Regions from separate parts of the Bradyrhizobium daqingense genome, predicted to be linked through region 3. Evidence: predicted binding sites of a transcription regulator. Region 3 holds the regulator's gene; each other region holds the start of a gene.
The links. The regulator LexA, encoded in region 3, represses DNA repair genes until DNA is damaged. The targets are predictions, from matches to a motif close to TGTTCNNNNTGTGTTCNG.
Positions count from the first base shown of each region.

Region 1: the regulator LexA is predicted to act here: its motif matches at 3,299-3,316, upstream of ruvC (crossover junction endodeoxyribonuclease RuvC).
Region 2: the regulator LexA is predicted to act here: its motif matches at 3,689-3,706, upstream of LPJ38_RS15745 (DUF3072 domain-containing protein).

Region 1 is NZ_CP088014.1:7,972,347-7,979,881, forward strand. It holds gene LPJ38_RS37770 (DUF6869 domain-containing protein) at 1-876, opposite strand, end outside; gene ruvB (Holliday junction branch migration DNA helicase RuvB) at 926-1,960, opposite strand; gene ruvA (Holliday junction branch migration protein RuvA) at 1,981-2,598, opposite strand; gene ruvC (crossover junction endodeoxyribonuclease RuvC) at 2,741-3,268, opposite strand; gene LPJ38_RS37790 (YebC/PmpR family DNA-binding transcriptional regulator) at 3,480-4,226, opposite strand; gene LPJ38_RS37795 (methyl-accepting chemotaxis protein) at 4,445-6,193, shown strand; gene LPJ38_RS37800 (methyl-accepting chemotaxis protein) at 6,302-7,535, shown strand, end outside.
Region 2 is NZ_CP088014.1:3,297,865-3,305,399, reverse strand. It holds gene LPJ38_RS15780 (HAMP domain-containing protein) at 1-641, shown strand, start outside; gene LPJ38_RS15775 (HWE histidine kinase domain-containing protein) at 656-2,146, shown strand; gene LPJ38_RS15770 (hypothetical protein) at 2,143-2,364, opposite strand; gene LPJ38_RS15765 (hypothetical protein) at 2,505-2,762, shown strand; gene LPJ38_RS15760 (hypothetical protein) at 2,858-3,100, shown strand; gene LPJ38_RS15755 (hypothetical protein) at 3,184-3,393, opposite strand; gene LPJ38_RS15750 (hypothetical protein) at 3,409-3,627, opposite strand; gene LPJ38_RS15745 (DUF3072 domain-containing protein) at 3,744-3,938, shown strand; gene LPJ38_RS15740 (DUF6496 domain-containing protein) at 4,026-4,328, shown strand; gene LPJ38_RS15735 (hypothetical protein) at 4,335-4,697, opposite strand; gene LPJ38_RS15730 (Do family serine endopeptidase) at 4,969-6,510, opposite strand; gene LPJ38_RS15725 (hypothetical protein) at 6,781-6,993, opposite strand; gene LPJ38_RS15720 (putative bifunctional diguanylate cyclase/phosphodiesterase) at 7,177-7,535, opposite strand, start outside.
Region 3 is NZ_CP088014.1:5,463,727-5,471,261, forward strand. It holds gene LPJ38_RS25875 (molybdopterin molybdotransferase MoeA) at 1-1,160, shown strand, start outside; gene lexA (transcriptional repressor LexA) at 1,338-2,039, shown strand; gene LPJ38_RS25885 (hypothetical protein) at 2,431-2,868, shown strand; gene LPJ38_RS25890 (GAF domain-containing protein) at 3,090-4,031, shown strand; gene LPJ38_RS25895 (ComEC/Rec2 family competence protein) at 4,041-6,335, opposite strand; gene LPJ38_RS25900 (YybH family protein) at 6,494-6,880, opposite strand; gene LPJ38_RS25905 (glutamine--tRNA ligase/YqeY domain fusion protein) at 6,891-7,535, opposite strand, start outside.

The sequences.
Region 1 (7,535 bases), 2.5 Mb from region 3:
TTCGTCGGGCGCGCGATAATACCAGACACCGCCGAGCAGCTCGCGAAAACGTTCGTTGACACGCGCCTCGCGCTCGATGCGGTCGATCGTTGCGGCGTTGATCACGTCTTCGAGCGGTCCCGCGGCCAATAGCGACAACAGCACCGGATTGGCCTCGATCTTCAGGACTTCCAGGACGAGGTCGATCAAGCCGTCGGGATCCTCCTCGCGCAGGTCGCGCTCGAAATCCATGATCGCAAACAGATTGTCGTCCTGGTCGCGATCGGACTTGGAATATTGTTCGACCCAGGCGCGGGCGAGCGCTGCGGTCGATAGGCTGGCGCAATCGAGCGGCTCGCGCGGCGTGCGCTGGGCCAGATGGTCGACCTGCCAGGCCTTGCCGTCGGCATGCTCTGCAAGGCGCGACATCAAGGGATCGTCCGGCGCGCCATGGACGCCACCGAGCAGCCAGCGCAATCGATCGTTGCGCATGGCTTCGTGCTCGATGCGGTCGATCACGGCCTCGCCATGCGCATGGAGCAGCGACAGCAGAAATTTGTCGTTGAGCTGCATCACCGTCGGCTTGTCGGCCTCGGTCCTGAGCACCTCCAGCACGAGATCGAGTGCCCGTTGCGGCCGGTGGTGCGGCAGACGATCGAAATAGAGCTTCAGGGCCCAGACACTGCCGACCTGATCACGCCGGCTGACGCGCTGAAGCGCGCACCACATCGATGCCAGCTCACTGATCGGCATCGGATCCAGGAACGCCTCGGTCTCGTCGGGCGTGCGCAGCTGCGGCGCGGCAACGATGACCTCGAGCAGCCCGGTGTCGTCCGTCAGCCCCATCTCTTCCAGCTCCAGTCCGTATGCGTCAGCGGCGAAGCGTGTGCGCCGCATGTTCGGATTAGTGATGGGATTGAAGCGGTGGGTTCACCGGTTGCGGCAGTCAGTCATCCTCGGACGAATCCGTGCCGAACAGGCCGAACTGTGCCGGATCGCGGTTCGGCTCAGCCAGGCCGAGATGGCGGAAGGCGTGCGACGTCAGCAGCCGGCCGCGCGGGGTGCGCTGGAGATAGCCGCACTGGATCAGATAGGGTTCGATGATGTCCTCGATCGCATCGCGCGGCTCTGACAAAGCAGCCGCCATGGTCTCGACGCCGACCGGGCCGCCGCCATAGTTCATCGCGATGGTGGTGAGGTAGCGGCGGTCCATGGCGTCCAGGCCCGCGGCATCGACCTCGAGCGCACTCAGCGCGTGGTCGGCAATCCTGCGGTCGATCTTGTCGGCGTCCGCAGCCGAGGCGAAATCGCGCACACGCCTGAGCAGACGGCCGGCGATGCGCGGCGTGCCGCGCGCGCGGCGCGCGATCTCGTTGGCACCATCAGCGCTCATGCCGACATTGAGCACGCGCGCGCCGCGGCTGACGATGCTCTCCAATTCCTCGATCGTGTAGAAATTCAGCCGCACCGGAATGCCGAAGCGATCGCGCAGCGGATTGGTGAGCAGGCCGGCGCGCGTGGTGGCGCCGACGAGCGTGAACTTCGACAGCTCGATCTTCACCGAGCGCGCCGCCGGGCCCTCGCCGATGATGAGGTCGAGCTGAAAATCCTCCATCGCGGGATAGAGCACCTCTTCCACCGCCGGGCTGAGGCGATGGATCTCGTCGATGAAAAGCACATCGCGCTCTTCGAGATTGGTGAGGAGGGCTGCGAGATCGCCGGCCTTGGCGATGACAGGACCGGACGTGGCGCGAAAACCGACGCCGAGCTCCTTGGCCACGATCTGCGCCAGCGTAGTCTTGCCGAGGCCCGGGGGACCGACGAACAGCACGTGATCCAGCGCCTCGCCGCGCTTGCGCGCCGCCTCGATGAAGATCGAGAGATTCTTGCGCGCCTGCGCCTGTCCGACGAAATCGGACAGCGATTGCGGCCGCAGCGCGGTGTCGCCGACATCGTCGCTGCGGCGCTCGGGCGAGACCATGCGGTTGGCCTTGGGATCGCTCACTTCGCAAGCTCCTTCAGGCCGAGGCGAATGAGCTGCGCCGTCTCGGCACCTTCACCCGCACTGCGCGAGGCTGAGGCGATCGCCGCGGCGGCCTGTGGCTGGCCGTAACCGAGATTGACCAGCGCCGAGATCGCGTCCGCCACGGGCCGCGGCGCGCGCCGGTCGTCGACGGCGCCGGCAAGATGCACCACGGCCGGATCGACATTGGCGAAGGCCGGCGCCTTGTCCTTCAATTCGGTGACGATGCGCTCGGCGACCTTGGGGCCGACGCCGGGCGTCCGCGCCACCGCGGCCTTGTCGCGCAGCGCGATGGCGTTGGCGAGATCGGAAGGCGACAGCGTACCGAGCACGGCGAGCGCGACCTTGGCGCCGACGCCCTGCACGGTCTGGAGCAGGCGAAACCACTCGCGCTCCTGGTCGGTGCGGAAGCCGAACAGTTTTATTTGATCCTCGCGGACATAGGTCTCGATCGACAGCACGGCGGCTTCGCCCGGCGAAGGCAGATGCTGCAACGTGCGCGAGGAGCAATGCACCTGATAGCCGACGCCGCCGACGTCGAGGATGACGAAATCCTCGCCGTAGGAATCGATCAGGCCCTTGAGCTTGCCGATCATCGTAAGACCTCAGTCGCGGCGAACACTTCTCTCTCGTCATGGCCGGGCTTGTCCCGGCCATCCACGTTTTCACATCCGGCAAAAAAGAACGTGGATGCCCGGCACGAGGCCGGGCATGTCGGCGGCGACATATAGCGAGCGATCATATCCCCACCACCTTCAGCCTGAGCGCGGTGCTCTGGCGGTGATGGGCGTGGGTGATGGCGATGGCGAGCGCGTCGGCGGCATCCGCCGACGGCGGCTCGGCCTTGGGCAGCAATATTTTCAGCATCATCGCGATCTGTTGCTTGTCGGCGTGACCGGCGCCGACCACGGTCTTCTTGACCTGGTTCGGCGCATATTCGGCGACGGAGATGCCGAACATTGCGGGCGCCAGCATGGCGACGCCGCGGGCCTGGCCGAGCTTCAGCGTCGCGACGCCATCCTTGTTCACAAACGTCTGCTCGACCGCGGCTTCCATCGGCTGGTGGCTGGAGAGGACGGACGCGAGCCCTTCATGGATCGCGAGCAGCCGGCTCGCCAGCGGCAGATCATCCGGCGGCTCCACCGAGCCGCAGGCGACGTAAATGAGGCGATTGCCCTCGGCCTCGATCACGCCCCAGCCGGTGCGGCGCAAGCCGGGGTCGATGCCGATGATGCGGACGGGGCCACGAATCGGGAGCGTAGTCATGGGCCAGTGATAGCGGCTGGCTGGACCCAGGGAAACAGAAACAGAACGGAAGTAACAGGGGATAAGGAGGTTTCGTGCCCCAGGCGCGACGCAGCACGAAGTGATGCGTCGCAGAACCGGGGCCCATACTAACGCGGCGCGTGAAGCACCATGGGTCCCGGCTCTGCGCAGCAGCGTTTCACGCTGCGGCGCGTCCGGGACACGAGCGACCTCAGCCGCCCATCTTCGCGACCAGCGCGTCCGACACCTCGAAATTGGCGTAGACTTGCTGGACGTCGTCGTGCTCGTTGAGCAGATCCATCAGCTTCAAAAGCTTCTCACCGGTCTCGTCGTCGACCGCGACGGTGTTCTGCGGTTTCCAGATCAAGGCGGCCTTGCGCGGCTCGCCGAACTTGGCTTCCAGCGCCTTGGCGACGTCGCGATAGCCTTCGGTCGAGGCGTAGATCTCGTGGCCGCCCTCGCCGGACACGACGTCGTCGGCGCCGGCCTCGATCGCGGCATCCAGCACCGCGTCGTCGGAGGCGACGCTGCGGTCGTATTCGATGATTCCGGTGCGGTCGAACATGAACGACACCGAACCGGTTTCGCCGAGATTGCCGCCGGACTTGGTGAAGAAGGAGCGGATGTCGGAGGCGGCGCGGTTGCGGTTGTCGGTCAGAGCCTCGACGATGACGGCGACACCGCCGGGGCCGTAGCCCTCGTACCGGATCTCGTCATAGTTCTCGCCGTCGCTGCCGAGCGCCTTCTTGATGGCGCGTTCGATATTGTCCTTCGGCATGTTCTCCTGGCGCGCGGCGATCACCGCGGCGCGCAGGCGCGGGTTCATGGCGGGGTCGGGGGTGCCGAGCTTGGCCGCGACGGTGATTTCCCGCGCCAGCTTGCCGAACAGCTTCGACTTCTGCGCATCCTGCCGCCCCTTGCGGTGCATGATGTTCTTGAATTGGGAATGTCCGGCCATGCGTGGTCTCTTGAATGGTCTTTGGTTCGCCGATGGGCTGGGAAGCGCGGCCTTATAGGCCGCCAACCCACCGGAATCAAAGGGCTTCGGTGTCTCTAGGTAGCACCGTAGAGGTAGCCGCCGGAACGGTCCGTGCCTAGAGGTCGGGCATCGTTAACCCTGATTTCATTCCAGCCTGCGAAAATAGCGTCCGCTCGTTCCCCGACAAGAGAGGCGTGATGGCGTTCGGACTATTTCGGAAGCGTCTGCCTGATATGGCCGCGCCTGCGGCAGCCCCGCAGGCCGCGCAGCCTGTGGCCAATTCCGAGCCCGCCGCGGCTACCGAGGGCGATTCCGCCAGGGAAATCCTGGAATTGCTGGAACTCGAACTGGGCGCGATGATTCGCCAGCTCGAGCGCGCCGCCAATTCCGTGGCCGGCGGCGCCGAGGCGACCGCCGCCACGCTGGCCGCCATTCGCGACCGCACCGACGCCCTGACCGGCCGCACCAATGCCGCGCAATCGACCGCGTCCACCTTCGCCCATGCCGCCGACAAATTCACCCAGTCGGCGCTGGGGATCGGCGCGCAGGTCCGCGAGGCCGGCAAGCTCGCCGACGAGGCCAGCGCTGCCGCGCAGGAAGCCCGCGCCAATGTCGACCGGTTGCGCGAATCCTCCGCCGCGATCGGCAATGTCGTCAATCTGATCGCACAGATCGCGCGGCAGACGACGCTGCTCGCGCTCAACTCGACCATCGAGGCCGCACGTGCGGGGGCTGCCGGAAAGGGCTTTGCGGTCGTCGCCACCGAGGTCAAGGCCCTCGCGGTACAGACGCAGGGCGCGACGGAAGAGATCACCAGGAAGATCGACGCGCTGCAGCGCGACGCCGCCGGCTCCGCGGACGCCGTGCACCTCATCTCGCAGGCGATCGAGGCGATCCGGCCGGTGTTCGAGACCGTCAACGGCGCGGTTGCCGAGCAGAATGCCACCACCAGCGAAGTGTCCGGCAACGCCGCCAGCGCCTCCGAGTTCATCGTCTCAGTCGGCGAGAGCGCCGCCGAGATCGATGCCGCGACCAAGGCAGCCGAGAGCCACGGCGAGAACGTCGCCAGCGCCGGCAAGGCCGTCACCACCTTCGCGCAGAAGCTGAAATCGCGCTGCGCCGTGCTGCTGCGGCAGAGCGAGCATGACGACCGCCGCAAGACCGAGCGCCTGCCCTGCCATCTCAAGCTCGAAACCGCGCGCGGCGTGCTGCCGGTCTATGAAGTCGCGATGGACGGCGTGCTGATCGGCGGCGCCGATGCCGGCCGGCTCGCATCCCAAGCCGTGATCGAAGGCACGCTCGAACATGTCGGCGCCTGCCGCCTGCGCGTGGTCGAGCAAACCAAGGCCGGCGCCCGCGCGCAATTCGTCAGCCCCGACGCCGCGCTCCGCGAGAAGATCGAGGACAGGCTCTGGGCCATCCACGAAGAGAATACCGAGTTCGTCACCCGCGCCATGGAAGCGGGCAACGCGCTGACCAAGATATTCGAACAGGCCGTCGCGCGCGGCGAAGTCAGGATCGACGACCTCTTCGATACCGATTACGCGGAAATCGCCGGGACCAACCCGCAGCAATATCGCACGAAATATCTGGACTGGGCCGATCGCGCGCTGCCGCCCTTCCAGGAGGCCTTCCTGGCGAAGGACCCGCGCATGGCGTTCTGCGCCATGGTCGACCGCAACGGCTTCCTGCCGGTGCACAACAAGATCTATTCGCATCCGCAGCGGCCGGGCGACGTCGCCTGGAACACTGCCAACAGCCGCAACCGGCGCATATTCAACGATCCGGCGGGGTTGGCGGCCGGGCGCAACCTGCGCTCGTACCTGGTCCAGAGCTATGCGCGCGACATGGGCAACGGAAACACCGTAATGATGCGGGAGATCGACGTCCCGATCCGCGTGCAGGGCCGGCACTGGGGCGGATTCCGCACCGCCTACAAACTGTAGTGCACGCTCAGGCAAGACGGCGGCGACGAATCATCCTCTAAACTCGAATCGGAATGGAAATGCCGCCGTGAGCCGGCGAACGGCTCTGACTGGAGGATTCATCTAAACATGTCCGTCGCACAACTTGCAGTCATGGACACCGGCTCGAACCGGACGCTGGCCGAGCGGCTGATCGATCAGCTCGCCGATCGCATCGGCGGGCTCGGCGTGGAACTCGCCGATATCGCCGGCAACGTCCAGGAAGTGGCAAACCGCGTCGCGAACCAGTCGGAGCGGTTCCACCACCTCCAGAAGACGGCCGAGACCATGGTCACGGCCAACCATGACATCGCCAATGCATCGCAGGCGGTGCAGACGACGACGTCCGCCGCGGTCGGCGAGATCGCGCAGTCGCGCAGCGCCGTCGACGCCGCGGTCAGCCACATCTCCGAGCTCGTCGCCGCGGTGGAGCGCATCGAGGCGCGCCTGAGCGCCGTCGGCTCGGCGCTGGCGCAGGTCGCGAAGGTATCGGGTTCGATCGAGGCGATCGCGAAGCAGACCAATCTGCTGGCGCTGAACGCGACGATCGAAGCGGCCCGTGCCGGCAATGCCGGCCGCGGCTTCGCCGTGGTCGCAAGCGAGGTGAAGAACCTCGCGGAAGCCACCCGCCAGGCCACGCATCAGATATCCGACACCGTGCGCGATCTCGACGGCCAGATCGAGGGCCTGATCGGCGAGAGCAGCGACGCCTCGCAACGCGCCAAGACCGCCGGCGAAGGCGCCCAGCAGATCTCGGGCATCATCTCGCGGGTCCAGCAGGGCTTTGCCTCCGTGGAGGCGGAGATCGACAGCGTCGCGCGGGCGGCGACCTCCAATCTCGGACATTGCGACACCGTCATCAGCGAGCTCAACGAGCTCGCCAAGGGCGTCGATCTGTCCTCGCGCGATCTCAAGAGCGCCGATCAGCGCGTGACGAAGCTGCTCGACACGTCCGAAGGCCTGATCGCGCTGATCGCCGACAGCGGCGTGGAGACGTCGGACGCACCACTGATCCGCGTCGTCGTCGAGACCGCCAAGCGGATCTCGGCCGAGTTCGAAGCCGCGATCGATCGCGGCGAGGTCACGCTCGACCAGCTCATGGACGAGAGGTATCGCGAAATTCCCGGCACCGATCCGAAACAATACCTCACCAATTACGTCGAGTTCACCGACCGCGTGCTGCCTGCGATCCAGGACCCGATTCAGAAATCCGATCCGCGCATCGTGTTCTGCGTCGCCTGGGCCAAGGGCGGCTATCTGCCGACCCACAATCCGAACTACCGCCTGCCGCAGGGCAAGGACTCGGTCTGGAATAACGCCAATT
Region 2 (7,535 bases), 2.2 Mb from region 3:
CCGACATGACCGGCTTCGAGGTGCTCGACCAGATCCGCAACGACGAGGCGCTGTCCAACATCCCGGTCGTGGTGTTCACGGGCCGCGAGCTCTCCGCGGAAGAGGATGCGGAACTCCACACCATGGCGCGCAGCATCGTGGTCAAGGGCGTCGAGTCGCCGGAGCGCCTGCTCGACGAGACCGCGCTGTTCCTGCACCGTGTCATCACGGAACTGCCGGTCGAGAAGCAGCGCATGCTGGAGAAGCTGAACAGTTCCGACGAGGACCTGATCGGCAAGACGGCCCTGCTCGTCGATGATGACGCCCGCAACATCTTCGCGCTGTCGAGCGTGCTGGAACGGCGCGGCATGAAGGTGCTGACGGCCACGACCGGCAGCGAGGCGGTTGCGTTGGTCGAATCCAATCCGGAAATCGCCATCGTGCTGATGGACATCATGATGCCGCAGATGGATGGCTATCAGACCATGGGCGTGATCCGAGAGAATCCGTCCTTTGCGCGGCTGCCGATCATCGCGCTGACCGCCAAGGCGATGAAGGGCGATCGTGAGAAATGCCTGGAAGCCGGTGCGTCCGACTACCTCGCCAAACCCGTCAACACCGATCAATTGCTGCTTGCGATCCGCATGTGGCTGCACCGCTGAGTTTGGATCCGCGAATGGACCACGAAAAGGTCAACATCCTGCTCGTCGACGACCAGCCTGCCAAGCTGCTCGCCTATGAGGTGATATTGAAAGACCTCGGCGAGAACCTCGTGATCGCCTCGTCCGGACGCGAGGCGCTGGAGGTCCTGCTCAAGACCGAGATCGCGGTGATCCTGGTCGACGTCTGCATGCCCGAGCTCGACGGTTTCGAGCTCGCCGCGATGATCCGCGAGCATCCGCGCTTCCAGAAGACCGCGATGATCTTCATCTCTGCCATTCAGGTCAGCGACATCGATCGGTTGCGCGGTTACGAGATGGGCGCGGTCGATTACGTTCCGGTGCCGGTCGTGCCGGAGGTGCTGCGCGCCAAGATCAAGGTGTTCTCCGAACTCTATCGCAAGACGCGCGAGCTCGAGCGACTGAACCAGGAGCTCGAGGACCGCGTCCGCGCGCGCACCGCCGAGCTGGAAAACTCCACCGCCAAGCTGCGCGAAAGCGAGCAGCGGCGCAGCATGGCGATCGCCGCCGGCAAGATGGGCTCCTGGGACTGGGACTGGATCACCGGCGACTGGATGTGGGACGAAGGCCAGTATCGCATCTTCGGCGTCGGCCCGGAGAGATTCGAGGTCAATCCGGCCAACGTCCAGGCGTTGCTGCATCCCGATGACGTCGACCAGTTGCGCAAGGCGATCGCCGAGTTCAACAGCGGCACGCGCGCCTATGAAACCGAATTCCGCATCGTGCGGCCCGACGGGGAGGTGCGCTGGTGCGTCGGCACGGCGGCCGCAACCATCGACGATAACGGCCGCGTGGTGCGGGTGAGCGGCGTCACCGTGGACATCACCGAACGCAAGCGCGCCGAGGAGCGGCAGAATCTCCTTGCGCGGGAAGTCGACCATCGCGCCAAGAATGCGCTGGCGTTGGCGCAATCGATCGTGCGCCTCACCCGGGCCGACGAGGTCAAGGCCTATGTCAATGCCGTCGAGGGGCGCATCAACGCGCTGGCGCGCGTCCACACCATCCTGTCACTGTCGAGCTGGCAGGGCGCCGAGCTCTCCAAGCTGATCGACGAGGAGCTTGCGCCCTATTCGCTGGGCGGCCAGATCAAGTTGGCAGGCCCCGAAGTTCAGTTGCTGCCGGCAACCGCCCAGACGCTAGCGCTCGCTCTGCACGAGCTCTTCACCAACTCGGCCAAGTATGGCGCGCTGTCGACGCGGTCGGGACGGCTCATAATCGCCTGGCAGGCCGAGGACGACCGCCTCACGCTCACCTGGGAGGAATCCGGCGGCCCGCTGGTCAGGACGCCGAAATCCCGCGGCTTCGGAACGCGGAGCCTGCTTGCGAGCGTCGAGTCCCAGCTCGGCGGACAGGCGCAATTCGATTGGCGTGCCGAGGGCCTGTTGTGCCGCCTGGAGGTGCCGTTGACGCGCAAGACCGCGGCGACCACCGGACCCGGCAAGTTCGATGCCGCAGCCGCGGCCGAATTGCAGCGCGCCTCCGGCTAACCGGACGCCGCGCCCGTCATGCGCTGCTCGGTTCGTGGATCGCGCGCAATGCGTCCTTCGAGCCAGGCTTCCGTTCGGGAGAGATCGCGTAACGCCTTCGCATAGCGGCGAGCCGCACTTCGTTCTGCGCCGCGCGGGAGCTTGCGTGCCTTACGCAGGATGTCCGCGGCCGCATTGCGATAGGCCAGCGAGCGGTACAGAAAGACTACCTTGCCCATATCGACTATTCCCGTGTTGATGGCGTCATCTTCGCAAGCCCGGCATGAACGTCGGATGAAGCCGGCGATGACAATTCCTTCATCCGGATGGAACCAGTGAATGCCGCGTGCGTTTGCAAGCCAGCTCGGGACATTGTTCCATGCGCGCGAAAAAGTCGTCCGACCTGATCTCTCCCACCGGCCTCATCAAGCTGATGACACACGCGATGATGGGCGCAGCGCTCGGCCTTTCCTTCAGCCTCGCGCTCATTCTGTGCAATCCAGCCGTCGCCAACCTGCTCAAGAACGGCGGAAGCCAGGCCGCCATCGTCTTCGTCCTCACACTGGTGACGACGTTCACGATCGGCGCCACGCTGACCGGCGTCGTGTTCATCCTGGAAGAGAACAACCAATCTTGAAGCATCCGTGACGTAGGGAGACGCTTTGTCGGGGAACTCCTGCGACCAACGGCCGTTGGCCGCCTGCGTCAATTTAACTCAGGGAGTTCCCTTACATGAAGACGACCAAGCTCGCACTCGCCGTGATGCTGGCAACCGGCCTCGCCGCCGCACCCTTCGCCGCGCAGGCGAAGTCGCACAAGGCAAAGCATGGATCCTCGATGTCATCGTCGCAGACCACCGGCGCCAACACCAAGACCTCCAAGGGCGCCGATCCCTCCGGTCAGGGCGGCTCTGGTCCGGGCTCCGACCAGGGCGGCACGATGACCAACAAGGGCGGCACGAATAACGCCAAGTGAGCTCTGCACGGTAAGCCGATTCAAAAGTCCCGCGTTCTGCGCGGGACTTTCACGTAAACCCTCTCGCGCCACATGGTCGGCGCTTAGCTGCGCCGGATGTCAGTGACGTTAGGGCTGCGCGTTGCGGGACTGTTTTTTGCGAGACGATCGAGCAGCGCCCGCTTGCGCGCGATCAGGAGTTGGGCCGCAGCATCCTCGAGGCCCTCGCGCTGCAATTGCCTGATGGCAGAACCCAATTCCAGAATCTCGGCGCGCAATTTCAGGATCCGGTAATCGTCCGGGTCTTCCTCCATCGCGCCCCCCATGTCTCAGCTGCGAACCAATATGCTTGCCGGCTTGTCCTTCGTCACGGCGCGAAGACGCATCCGGCCGCGGACATCAGGCAGAGCATCGCCGCCCCCGGCCGCCTTCCATTCCTCGATGAGCAGGTTGAGTTTGCGGCGCAGATCGATCTGAACCAGGGCGTGTTCGGCGCAGTCGCAATCGCGATTGACGAGATCGCGCACGGACGCCTCGACGTCGGCCATCTCCAGCCTCAAGGCGCTGATTTTACGGCGAATTTCATTAATCCTATTGTCCATGGCTTGTTAGAACAAAATAAGAACATATAGTCAAGTCACGATTTCCAGAACGGAGGAGCGACATGCAGGTTCAGGCCAAATATGATGCCAGGGTTTTTCTGAGCGAGCGGATGACCCGGACGCAGGGACTGAGATTGAAGCGGCTCAGCGAAGAGGCGTATCAGCCGGCACAATATGCGCGCGATCTGTCGTCCGCCGAGGCTGCGCGGCGCATCCAGGTGCTGGAAGCCGAGATCGAGCTGGCGAATTCGTTCTAGGCTGCCCGGCCAGCCGGTCCGTTGCTCGCCTGACTTCGGAACCATGCCTGTGTGGAACGGTTCTTCCCCGGCCAAGGGAGAACAGGCATGGCACGCAAGGCAAAGAAGCGCCGCTACTCACGCAGCTCCGGCAGCGATGTCGAAAGCGAGATGCGGCGCTACAAGAAGGGGACCGCGAAGAGCGGGCGTGGCGGTCGCGGCGGACGCGTGAAGAGCCGCAAGCAGGCGATCGCGATCGGGCTGTCGAAGGCCCGCAAGAAGGGCAAGAAGGTCCCGAAGAAGGCATCCAAGCGCACGACGTCCAAGAAGAAGACCGCCAAGAAATCTTCCAAGAGCAAGAAATCTTCCAGGGAAACGTCGAAGCGGAAGTCCGCCAAGCGCTCGCGCTGACTTTGGTCAGATCATGCTGCCGGGCATGAAGCAGCGGATCGAAATCCCGAACGCAGTCTTCACCGGCCACACCATGGTGCGGCCGGCGCGGTTCGGCTCGGTGATGACGGCTTCGTCCGGCACGTCGATCCACTGCCCATCCAGCCTGACGCGGTAATGTCCGTCGTGCGATTCCCAGTCGGGGTCGGCGACGGCAAAGCCGTCCGCATCCGAGCAGCACGGACCGAGATGGCTGCGGAGGCTGTCGAACCAGGGCTTCAGGGGCGAGTTGGCATAGCGGCCGTCATCGCGCCCGAGGGCGCTTGCAGTCGGCAGCACGAAAGACGCCACAAATAGTGCCGTCATCAGCGAGAGCTTCAATCGATCCATGTCGGCACCGATCAAATGCGAACCACCGGCCAGTCCCACAAAGCGACGGGGCGGCTCGAAGTTCCACGCTTGCAACCCGACCGCGCGGCGCCATTGCCGCAGGGCACGCGGGTGCTGTTCGGAACTGTGATCGACGAACACGGCTTTTTCGGACGAAGCGGGTCATCTTCACTGCCGTTAACGAGATTGTTATCGGCGCCGCGATCTCGACAGCACATTGGAAAGGCGGCCCGAGGGCCGCCTTTTTGGAGCTTCGCTGATGAGGTGCATCTTATGCGAGTGGGACCGCGACGAATCGCGTCGCCTCCGCGCTCTTGACCTGCAACAGCACGCTGCGCTTGCCGGACGATTTGGCCTGAGCCAGCTCCGAGCGAACCTCGCCGACATTGCTGACGGCCTTGCCGCCGACATTGAGGATGACGTCGCCTGTCTGGATGCCGCGCTGCGCCGCCGGCCCTTCCGGATCGACCTCGGTGACGACGACGCCCTTCTGGCCGGCGCCCTGAACCTCGCCGGCGGGCGCCAGACCAAGCCCGAGACGCGGGGTGCCGGTGTCCGGCTGCACTTTCCCGTCATTGGCCTTGCCCTGAGCCTGCTTTTCGTTCGACAGCTCGCCAAGCGCCAGCGTCACCGTCTTGCTCTCGCCCTTGTGGTAGACATCGAGCTTGACCGAACTGCCCGGCGCCAACGTGGCGATGGTGCGGGCGAGATCGCGGGAATCCTTGATCGCGGTGCCGTTGACCGCGGTGATGACGTCGCCCGCCTCGATACCCGCCTTCGCCGCCGGACTGTCGGCTTGCGGATTGTCGACGATCGCGCCGCGCGCCTCCTTCAGGCCGAGGCTGTCGGCGATCTCGGACGTCACGGGCTGCACCTGCACGCCGAGCCAGCCGCGGGTGACCGCGCCCTTGTCCTTCAGCTGCGCCACCACGAGTTTCGCGGTCGAAGCCGGAATGTCGAAGCCGATGCCGACCGAACCGCCGGAGGGCGAGAAGATCGCGGTATTCACACCGATCACGTTGCCGTTCATGTCGAAGGCCGGACCGCCGGAATTGCCCTTGTTGATGGGCGCGTCGATCTGGATGAAATCGTCATAAGGACCATTGCCGATGTCGCGCCCGCTGGCCGAGACGATACCCGCAGTCACGGTGCCGCCGAGGCCGAAGGGATTGCCGACAGCAACGACCCAATCGCCGATCCGCGGCTTCTGGTCGGAGAATTTGACGAACGGAAAATCCTTCTTGCCGTCGACCTTGATCAGCGCGAGATCGGTCTTGGGATCGGTGCCGACGACCTTCGCCTTGTAGGTCGTGCCGTCGTCCATGGTCACCTGCACGGATTCGGCGTGATCGACCACGTGGTTGTTGGTGACGGCATAGCCATCGGCAGAGATGAAGAAGCCCGAGCCTTCACCCGTGATCATTTGGTGGCGCTGGCGCGGCATGCCATTCATGCCGCCCGGAAAGCGGAAGCCGAACTGGCGGGAGAACTGGTCGGACGGCGAGTCCTCGTCCGAATCCATCCGGTTCTGTTGCAGCATCGCGCTCTTGTCGTTGTCCTGGTCGATCCTGACCCGCACCGAGATGACGGCGGGTTTGACCCTGGCCACGAGATCGCCGAAGCCCGGCGGCGTCCCAGCCGTCTCGGCGGCGTGGGCCGGCGCGACGAAGGAGGTCACGCCGAATGGCGAGGTCCCGGGCGTGGCCGCGAGCACGGCCACGCCTAGCGCGGCCACGGTGCCAAGCAACGCCAGCCGGCGCGGCCTCAAGATCTTGCGGGTCGTGGGAATGTCGGAATTGACGCGATCGTTCATGTCAGAATGTCCATGTTGAGCAGGTGTCGCCTTGCACGCAACATGGGCGTTGGCACCTTACGGCGTCCCGTCCCCGCGATTAAATCTTGGCAAAGAATTGAAGGCCGGGGCGCGGCGACGAAAACTGCCGCGGCACATGACGCGGCTCGACGCGAATCCTTGATGCAGTGAAGGCAGTCGTCTCACTGCCCGTGCGCCAGCCCGCGACGTCCGTTCCAGGCGCGCTACCAGAGATCGTGATGCCATTGAGCGGAGCCGTTACGACGCTCGTTACGCCGCAGCCGGCCTTTCCCATGCCTCGGCGTCAGCGGCGCTCTCGTCGCCTTGTGCATTGCACGCGTCGAAATGCGCCTTGAGCTCGACTTCCGCAAGATATTCGAAATGTTCGGCCTGGCCGAGGAGCTCCCAGTTCTGGAGCGGGCGATAGGCCGCCTGCTGACGACAGAGGGACGCCAGTGCGCGGTAGCGACGTACGTTCTCCATGAGACCCTCCCTCGCATTCACGGGGCTTATTGCTCAGATTTGCGTCAGGCCGATGGCGGCCATGCAAAAGTTTTGCTGCGCGCCGCACGCCCGAACTCCGTCGATTCCAGGAAGTGCCGGGACAAGCCAAAGTTCCAGTCGGCGGCTCTCTCCCTTCCGAATTCCCGCCGCTGCCTGCCCAACCTAGACGGAGAGGCCGCGCTCGACGGTCACGCCGACGAGGTCGAGATAGCGCTCGATCAGATCCGGCCGGCCGACCAGATGGCCCTGCATTTCCTCGCAGGCCTCGCGCGTCAGGAAGGCACGCTGCGCCTCCGTCTCCACACCTTCGGCAATGACGGGGATACTCAAGGCGCGCGCGAGGCTCAGGACTGCACGAACGATCTCGCCCGATTGCGGCGTCGCTTCGAGATTGGAGATGAAGCTGCGATCGATCTTGATCTTGTCGAACGGGAACGACTGGAGATAGGACAGCGAAGAATAGCCGGTGCCGAAATCGTCCATCGCGATGCGGATGCCCAGCGCCTTGAGCCGTCGCAGCA
Region 3 (7,535 bases):
AGCCGTTGCCTCACGAGATGGCCGCGCTCGATGCGGCCTTCCACCGTGTGCTCGCCCGCGACGTGGCAGCGCTGCGCACGCAGCCCCCGGAAGCCATGTCGGCGATGGATGGCTACGCCGTGCGCGCGGCCGATGCGGTAACGGTCGATTCCACGCTCACGGTCATCGGCGAGGTTGCGGCAGGCCGGCCATTTGCCGGGTCGGTCGGTCCCGGCGAAGCGGTGCGGATCTTCACCGGCGGCATCATTCCCACCGGCGCCAACGCGGTCGTGATCCAGGAGGACACCGTTGCCGACGGCAAGCAGGTGACGATCAAGGAAGCCGCCATCGCCGGGCGGCACATTCGCCCCGCAGGCGTTGATTTCTCCGAAGGCGACGTGCTGCTGCGCAGGGGAGCCCGACTCACCGAACGCGATCTGGCGCTCGCCGCCGCCATGAATCACCCGCAGCTTGTGGTTTGCCGCCGTCCGAAGGTCGCGATTCTCGCCACCGGCGACGAGCTCGTGTTGCCAGGTTCGAAGCCCGGCCACGGCCAGATCGTCTATTCCAACGGCTACGCGCTGCACGCGCTCGCCCGCAGCGAGGGGGCCGAGACGATCGACCTCGGCATTGCCGCCGACACGCTCGAGTCCACCGCCGCCGGCATCCGCCGCGCGCGCGAAAGCGGCGCGGACATCCTGGTCACGTCCGGCGGGGCTTCGGTCGGCGATCACGATCTGGTCCAGCAGGCGCTCCGCGACGAAGGCATCGCGATGGCGTTCTGGAAGATCGCGATGCGCCCGGGCAAGCCGATGATGCACGGACGACTGGGGGCGATGCGCGTGATCGGCCTGCCTGGCAATCCGGTCTCGTCCTATGTCTGCGCCTTCCTGTTCATGGTGCCGCTGATTCGCGCCTTGTCGGGCCGATCCGTGATTCATCATCGTCACGAGCGCGCCGTGCTCGGCAAGGACGTCGGCGCAAACGACATGCGGGCGGATTATCTTCGCGCGAGGCTGGAGGAGCGCGACGACGGCGCGCTCGTCGCTGTTCCCGTCAACCACCAGGATTCCTCGCTGCTTGCGAATCTTGCTGCGGCACAGGCACTTCTCGTGCGCGCGCCGTTCGCACCCAGGGCCGAAGCCGGCACGCCTTGCGAGGTGCTGCGCCTGCCCGTCTGAACGCATCCACCACACGCGTTCCGCGAACTTGGCCGCATTCACGGTAAATTAAGCAGTTGCGGAACACATATCGAACATATAGTGTCTGTTCATGATTTGTTTCGAGGATGTAGCGGTTCGCCGCTCCAATACAGCGTCTCGGAATCGAACGACATCAACCGGGGGACTTTGGTCGAGATGTTAACGCGCAAACAATACGAGCTTCTGCGGTTCATCAGCGAACGTCTGAAGGAAAGCGGCGTGCCGCCCTCCTTCGACGAGATGAAGGATGCGCTCGACCTGCGCTCGAAGTCAGGCATCCATCGCCTGATCACCGCACTCGAGGAGCGCGGCTTCATCCGCCGCCTGCCCAACCGCGCCCGCGCCATCGAGGTGATCAAACTGCCCGAGCTCCAGGCCGCTGCCGGCAACCGCCGCGGCTTCACGCCGAGCGTCATCGAGGGCAATCTCGGCAAGATCCGTGCGAGCTCCAGCCCGCCCGCGGACGAGGGCGAGCGTCCGGTTGCCGTGCCCGTGATGGGCCGCATCGCGGCCGGCACGCCGATCGAGGCATTGCAGACCCGCAGCCACACCATCAGCGTCCCGCCGGACATGCTCGGCTCCGGCGAACATTACGCGCTCGAGGTGCGCGGGGATTCGATGGTCGAAGCGGGTATCCTCGATGGCGACATGGCACTGATCCAGCGTAACGAGAGCGCCGATACCGGAGACATCGTCGTGGCGCTGATCGACGACGAGGAAGCGACGCTCAAGCGCTTCCGCCGCCGCGGTGCCTCGATCGCGCTCGAGCCGGCCAACGCCGCCTACGAGGTGCGCATCCTGCCGCCCAACCGGGTGAAGATTCAGGGCAAGCTGATCGGGCTGTACCGCAAATACTGACCGCCCGGCGGTCATTCGATACCGATGATCCCGATTGGAGCGGATGCGTCCGCTCCGGCTGGACAGTCTTTCCGGTCTTGCGCAGGTTGTCCGGCCCTCATTCAGTACGACACACTCGGGGGCGGAGCCAGGCGCTCATCGTGTCCGAGCTCGAAAGATCGAGCACGCAATGGTGCCTCAGCGCCCGCGGCCACAGGCGTTCTGTGGTCCCCAAATGCGCTGAAATGAGCTTTGTTCCTAGTGAATCTGAAAAAGATAATGTGATCGCGTCTCGCGAACGCCAGCCGCAGATTCGCCTACAACCGAGCAGAGCGTCACGTGCTTCCACTCTGATAGAGGCTTGCGCCTCCGAAAGAGGCGCGGGTTGCTATCTTCGCATGAGGAGCACCCGATGTGTGACTACAGCCTGCATGCCGTTGCATCGCGTCCCGCCGAAGTCGGCGAGACGATCGTCTCCACGACGTTCCGCGGCACCTCGACGCGCGGCTTTGCTTCCGCGGCAGATCCGAACGTAGCCGTCTGCCTGTTGCCGGGAACGGAGCTCGCCTTCGCCGACAACGTCCGTTACGACAATCGCTGGATCTGGACGCGCACCATCAACTCCCGCGTCGGCAAGTTCGGCAAGATCGATCCGCACATTCCCGATCGCCATCACGACGCGATCGAATTCCCTGACGGCAAATACGTGCTGGTGACGCAGCTCGTCGAAGGCCAGCGCGCAACGGTGCTGCAACTGCCGGTGACCCAGCCGGTCAGCGAGCGCGAGCACAAGCCGCAGATCATCGCCGACAGCCGCCCGAGCCCAACGCCCCGCCTGCCGATCGGCTGATGCGCCGTCCCGGCCGTCCAGGTCGGAGACCAGAATTGAAATTGCCGTTCGCCGGCCGCGGCCGGCGACATGGACGGTTTGGCGCTCGTGATATCCGGGCAGCCGACTGAGCACCGCCTCGACCCGCGCACGAACTTTGGGCCGCCATGCCTGAATTTTGAACGTCCGCTCCGCGGTCAAATGACCGATGCTGTCGGGACCTGACACAGCGGACATGGTCGATGAAAGCCTTCATTCGCGTCGTCGAACTCTGGGTGCCCGACCGCACGCGCATGCGGCTGGAATTCGGCGGCGGCCTCTACGGTGAAGGGCTGTCCGCGTTCAAGGCCGTGAGTGAGGACCTGCGCTTCGGTCATGACGAGGGGCTGCCCGGCAAAGCGTGGGCCAGCGGCCATCCGGTGATCCTCACCAAGTTTGCCAACTCGTACTTCAAGCGGACCGATCAGGCGCTCGCAGCTGGCCTCACCTGCGGCGTCGCGGTGCCGGTGTTCGCCGGCGAATTCCTGCAGGCCGTGATGGTGCTGTTCTGCGGCGATGACGAAGCGCATGTCGGGGCGATCGAGCTCTGGCACAACGATCCCGATGTCTCCCACGAGATGCGGCTCGTCGACGGTTACTATGGCACCGCCGACATGTTCGAATTCAACTCCCGCCACACCAGATTCCCGCGCGGCTTCGGCCTGCCCGGACGCACCTGGAAGGCCGGCCTGCCGCTGATCATCAAGGACCTGCATAACGCCAGGAGTTTTCTGCGGTGGGAAGAAGCCGCCGAGGTCGGGATCAATCTCGGCGTCGGCGTGCCCTACCGCACCGGCGCCGACCAGAGCTGGGTGCTGACCTTCCTCTCCGCACAGGCCACCCCGATCGCGCGACGCTTCGAGATCTGGGTCCCGAACGAGGCTCGCTCTGCGCTGGTCTTCCGCGCCGGCGATTGCAGCGGGCAGACCGACCTTGCGGGCCTCTATGCGACGACATCGATCGCCAGGAGCGACGGCAGCATCGGGGGCGCCTGGGCCACCGGCATGCCCGCGCTCAACGATGATCTCGCGCATGACGACTCGATCGCGGCTGCGGAGGCCCGCGCGGCCGGGCTGAGCCAGATGGTGGCACTGCCGGTCATCGGCAGCGCCGGTCTCGACGCCGTGCTGGCCTGGTATCTGTAGCCCATCTGCTCAATCGTCAGCCTGCAGGTCGGTCTCTGCCGGCGTTGCGTCCCGACTCCGGGGCGCTGCCGTCTTGGCCGTAAAGTTCTTGGGCACGAGGCTGCCGTCGAAATCCCCTTCGCCAGCGCCGGCCGGCAACCAGGGCCGGCTTGCGCCTCTCGCCCTCACGGCCTGAACGGCAAAGCCGTCACCACGCTGCGTCAGCGCCAGCGCGCCCTGGCTTGCAAGCCGCGGCCGGTCGACCACCATGGCTGCGCAGCCGGACGGCGCTGGCCGGGTCGTCACCACCAGCGCGGCGCGGCTGCAATCATCGGCAAGCCCGTCGACGCGCAGGGACAGCGCGACCAGCCGCCCGTCGGCGAGCGGCGTCACGCAGCCGGCTTCGTCGCATGACACGCCATCGGCCAGCGAATTGGTTGCGGCGTCGCGCGGATCGGCGTCGGCCGCCAGCCATTCCCTCAGCAGAAAGCTGTCCTTGCTCGCCCGGATCACGTGCAGCTGCCCGTCCTTCCCCCGCACCGCGACGCTCGCGCCGTCCCCGGCAATCAGGATATCGGGCTGGCGCGCCGACAAGCCCCAGGCGAGGGACACCAGCAGCAACAGGGCACCGGCCCAGCGCAAGGGCGTCCGCAACAGCCCCATCATGATGATGCCGAGGCTTGCCGCCATCAACGGCGCAATGCCGAAAGCCGGAATGCGGCCGATCGCACCCGGCAGTGCCGCCACCCAGCTCGACACCGCGACCATCCAGTCGATGCCGATCCCCATCAGCCACCAGAACACGCCGTCGAGCCCGAAGGGCGCTGCAATCAGTCCCAGCAGCCCCGCCGGCATCACCAATGCCGAGACCACCGGCATCGCGCCAAGATTGGCGATGACGCCGTAGGGCGTGACGCGATGGAAGTGGAAGGCCGCATAGGGCGTGGTCGCGAGCCCCGCGATCAGCGAGGCCAGGAATAGGATCGCGATCTCGCGGCCGCCCCACAATGCGATGCGCGCGGTCGCCGAATGATCGGGCGAGGCGAACAGGTTCGGCATGCCGATCTGCACCAGCGCGACGAGACCGAGCGTTGCCGCAAACGACATTTGAAAGCTCGGATGCACCAGCGCTTCGGGCGCAACCGCAAGCACGATCAGCGCCGCCACCGCCAGCGTACGAAAGGTGATGGCCCGGCGATCCACCATGACCGCGATCAGCACAACTGCCGTCATGAAGAACGAGCGTTGCGTCGCGACTTCCGCACCCGACAGCAGCAAATAGAACGCAGCCGCGACCAGCGCGGCGGCCGCCGACCATTTCTTGATGGCGAAGTCGGCCGTCAGCCCCGGGATCAGCGCCAGCAGCGCGCGCACCGCGAAGAACACGACGCCGGCGACGACCGCCATGTGATAGCCGGAAATCGACAGTACATGGCCGAGCCCCGAAACGAACATGGCGTCGTTGACGGGCGCGCTGATCGCATCGCGCCGTCCGGTGAGCAATGCCGTTGCGATCGCGCGATTGTCGCCCTCGAGCGTCGCGCGGATGCGTGCGTCGATCGCATCGCGCAGGCCCTGCATGAACGCAGCATAGCGCAGCCGCAAGCCACCGGCCTCCGGCGGTACCGACGCCGCGATCGTTCCCATCACGAAACCGGAAGCGCCGATGCCTTGAAAATACATGTCCCGGGAGAAGTCATAGCTGCCGGGCCGCACCGGCGAGATCGGCGGCATCAGCCGCGCCTTCAGCTGCACGAAGCTGCCGACCTCCGGCGCCGTCCCCTTGCGCACCGACAGACGCACGCGCTCCAGCTTGACGTCGCTGCGCTGCGCCTCCATCGCGGTGACGCGCAGCACGAAACGGTCGGTGCGCTCGCGGATATCGCGCGCTTCGACGAAACCCGAGAGCGACACCGAATAGAGCGGCTTGGCCAGCACGGGATGGGCGATGCGCGCCGTCTTCCAGGTCGCGATGCAAAAGCCGGCGGCGATCGCTGCGATCATGATCGCCGGGGCGAACAGCCGGCTGCGTCGGAGCAGCATTGCGCCGAGCATGAGCGTGGCCGCCGTCGACGCGACGACCCAGAGCACCGGCTCATGATCGGCGGCGAAATAGAGCGCGATGCCGCCGCCGAACGCGACGGGCACCCAAGGCAGCAGGCGCCCCGGACCGGCTTCCGCGCGCGCCCAGCCGCGCAATGTCTCGATGATCGCGGGCCACAGGCCAAAGCCAGCAGGTGCTAGGCCGCCAGCCGAGGCAGCGCGGCCGAGCGGCCACGTCCCGGCAACTCCCTGGGAGCGTATTGGCCGGCCCGGCTCCGCCATTCCCCTGCACCTTACGATACGCGACGGGTGCAGAGGCTACCGGACCGTGCGGATATGCGAATAGGGTACGGATCAGGAACAGTCGGTGGAGCGCCCTACTTTACTTTGACTCCCAGTCACCGAGGCCTTCGAGCGGCCCTGACGATGCCTTGCTCGCGTCAGATCAGCGGCGCCTTCGACGAGGCGTGGTGATTGACGATCATCCACTCGCCGTCCTCGCGGATGATGACCCAGCTCATCTTGACGACGAGATCGGGACGTTCGCCAGCAAGATCGAACGTGATGGTGGCGCCCACGTTGATCAGATCGGGCCCTGCTTGCGCTGCGTTCACCTCGGAGAACGCCGCACTCGGCTTGCGCCAGCGCGGCAGGCCATTGAAGTAATCGGCAACACCGTCCCGGCCCCGATAGAGCTTGGGATTGGAGCCGAAGAAGAACGCGTTCCTCGAATATAGCGACGACAGCGCCGCAGCGTCGAGCTTTGCGAAGCCGGCGCACCATTTCGCGATGATGCCTGAAACGATGGCGTCGGCTTCGCTGATCATTGTGGTCCCCTCACCCCTTGGCGACTTCCTTGGCGAACGTGTCGCGCAAGCCGATGGTCCGCGAGAACACCGGCTTGCCAGGGGTCGAATCCTTGTCGCGCACGAAATAGCCCTGGCGCTCGAACTGCATCGGCTCCATCGCATTGCTTTCCGCAACGGAGGCCTCGACCCGCGCATCGGACAGGATCTCAAGCGAGTTCGGATTGAGATCGGCCGCAAAGTTCGAAGCGTCCGGGCTCGGATTGGAGAACAGCTGGTTGTAGATGCGGATCTCCGCCGGCTTCGATGCCGCCGCCGGCAGCCAGTGCATGGTGGCCTTGACCTTGCGGCCATCGGGCGCGTTGCCGCCCTTGGTCGCGGGATCGTAGGTGCAGCGCAGCTCCACCACCTCGCCAGCGTCGTTCTTGATCACGCCGGTGCATTTGACGAAATAGGCATAGCGCAGCCGCACCTCGTTGCCTGGCGACAGGCGGAAGAACTTCTTCGGCGGGTTCTCCATGAAGTCGTCCTGCTCGATATAGAGCTCGCGGCCGAACGTGATCTTGCGCGTGCCGGCCGAAGGATCATCAGGATGATTGATCGCCTCGAGCTCCTCGGTCTGCCCTTCCGGATAGTTCTCGATCACCACTTTCAGCGGCTTCAGCACTGCCATGCG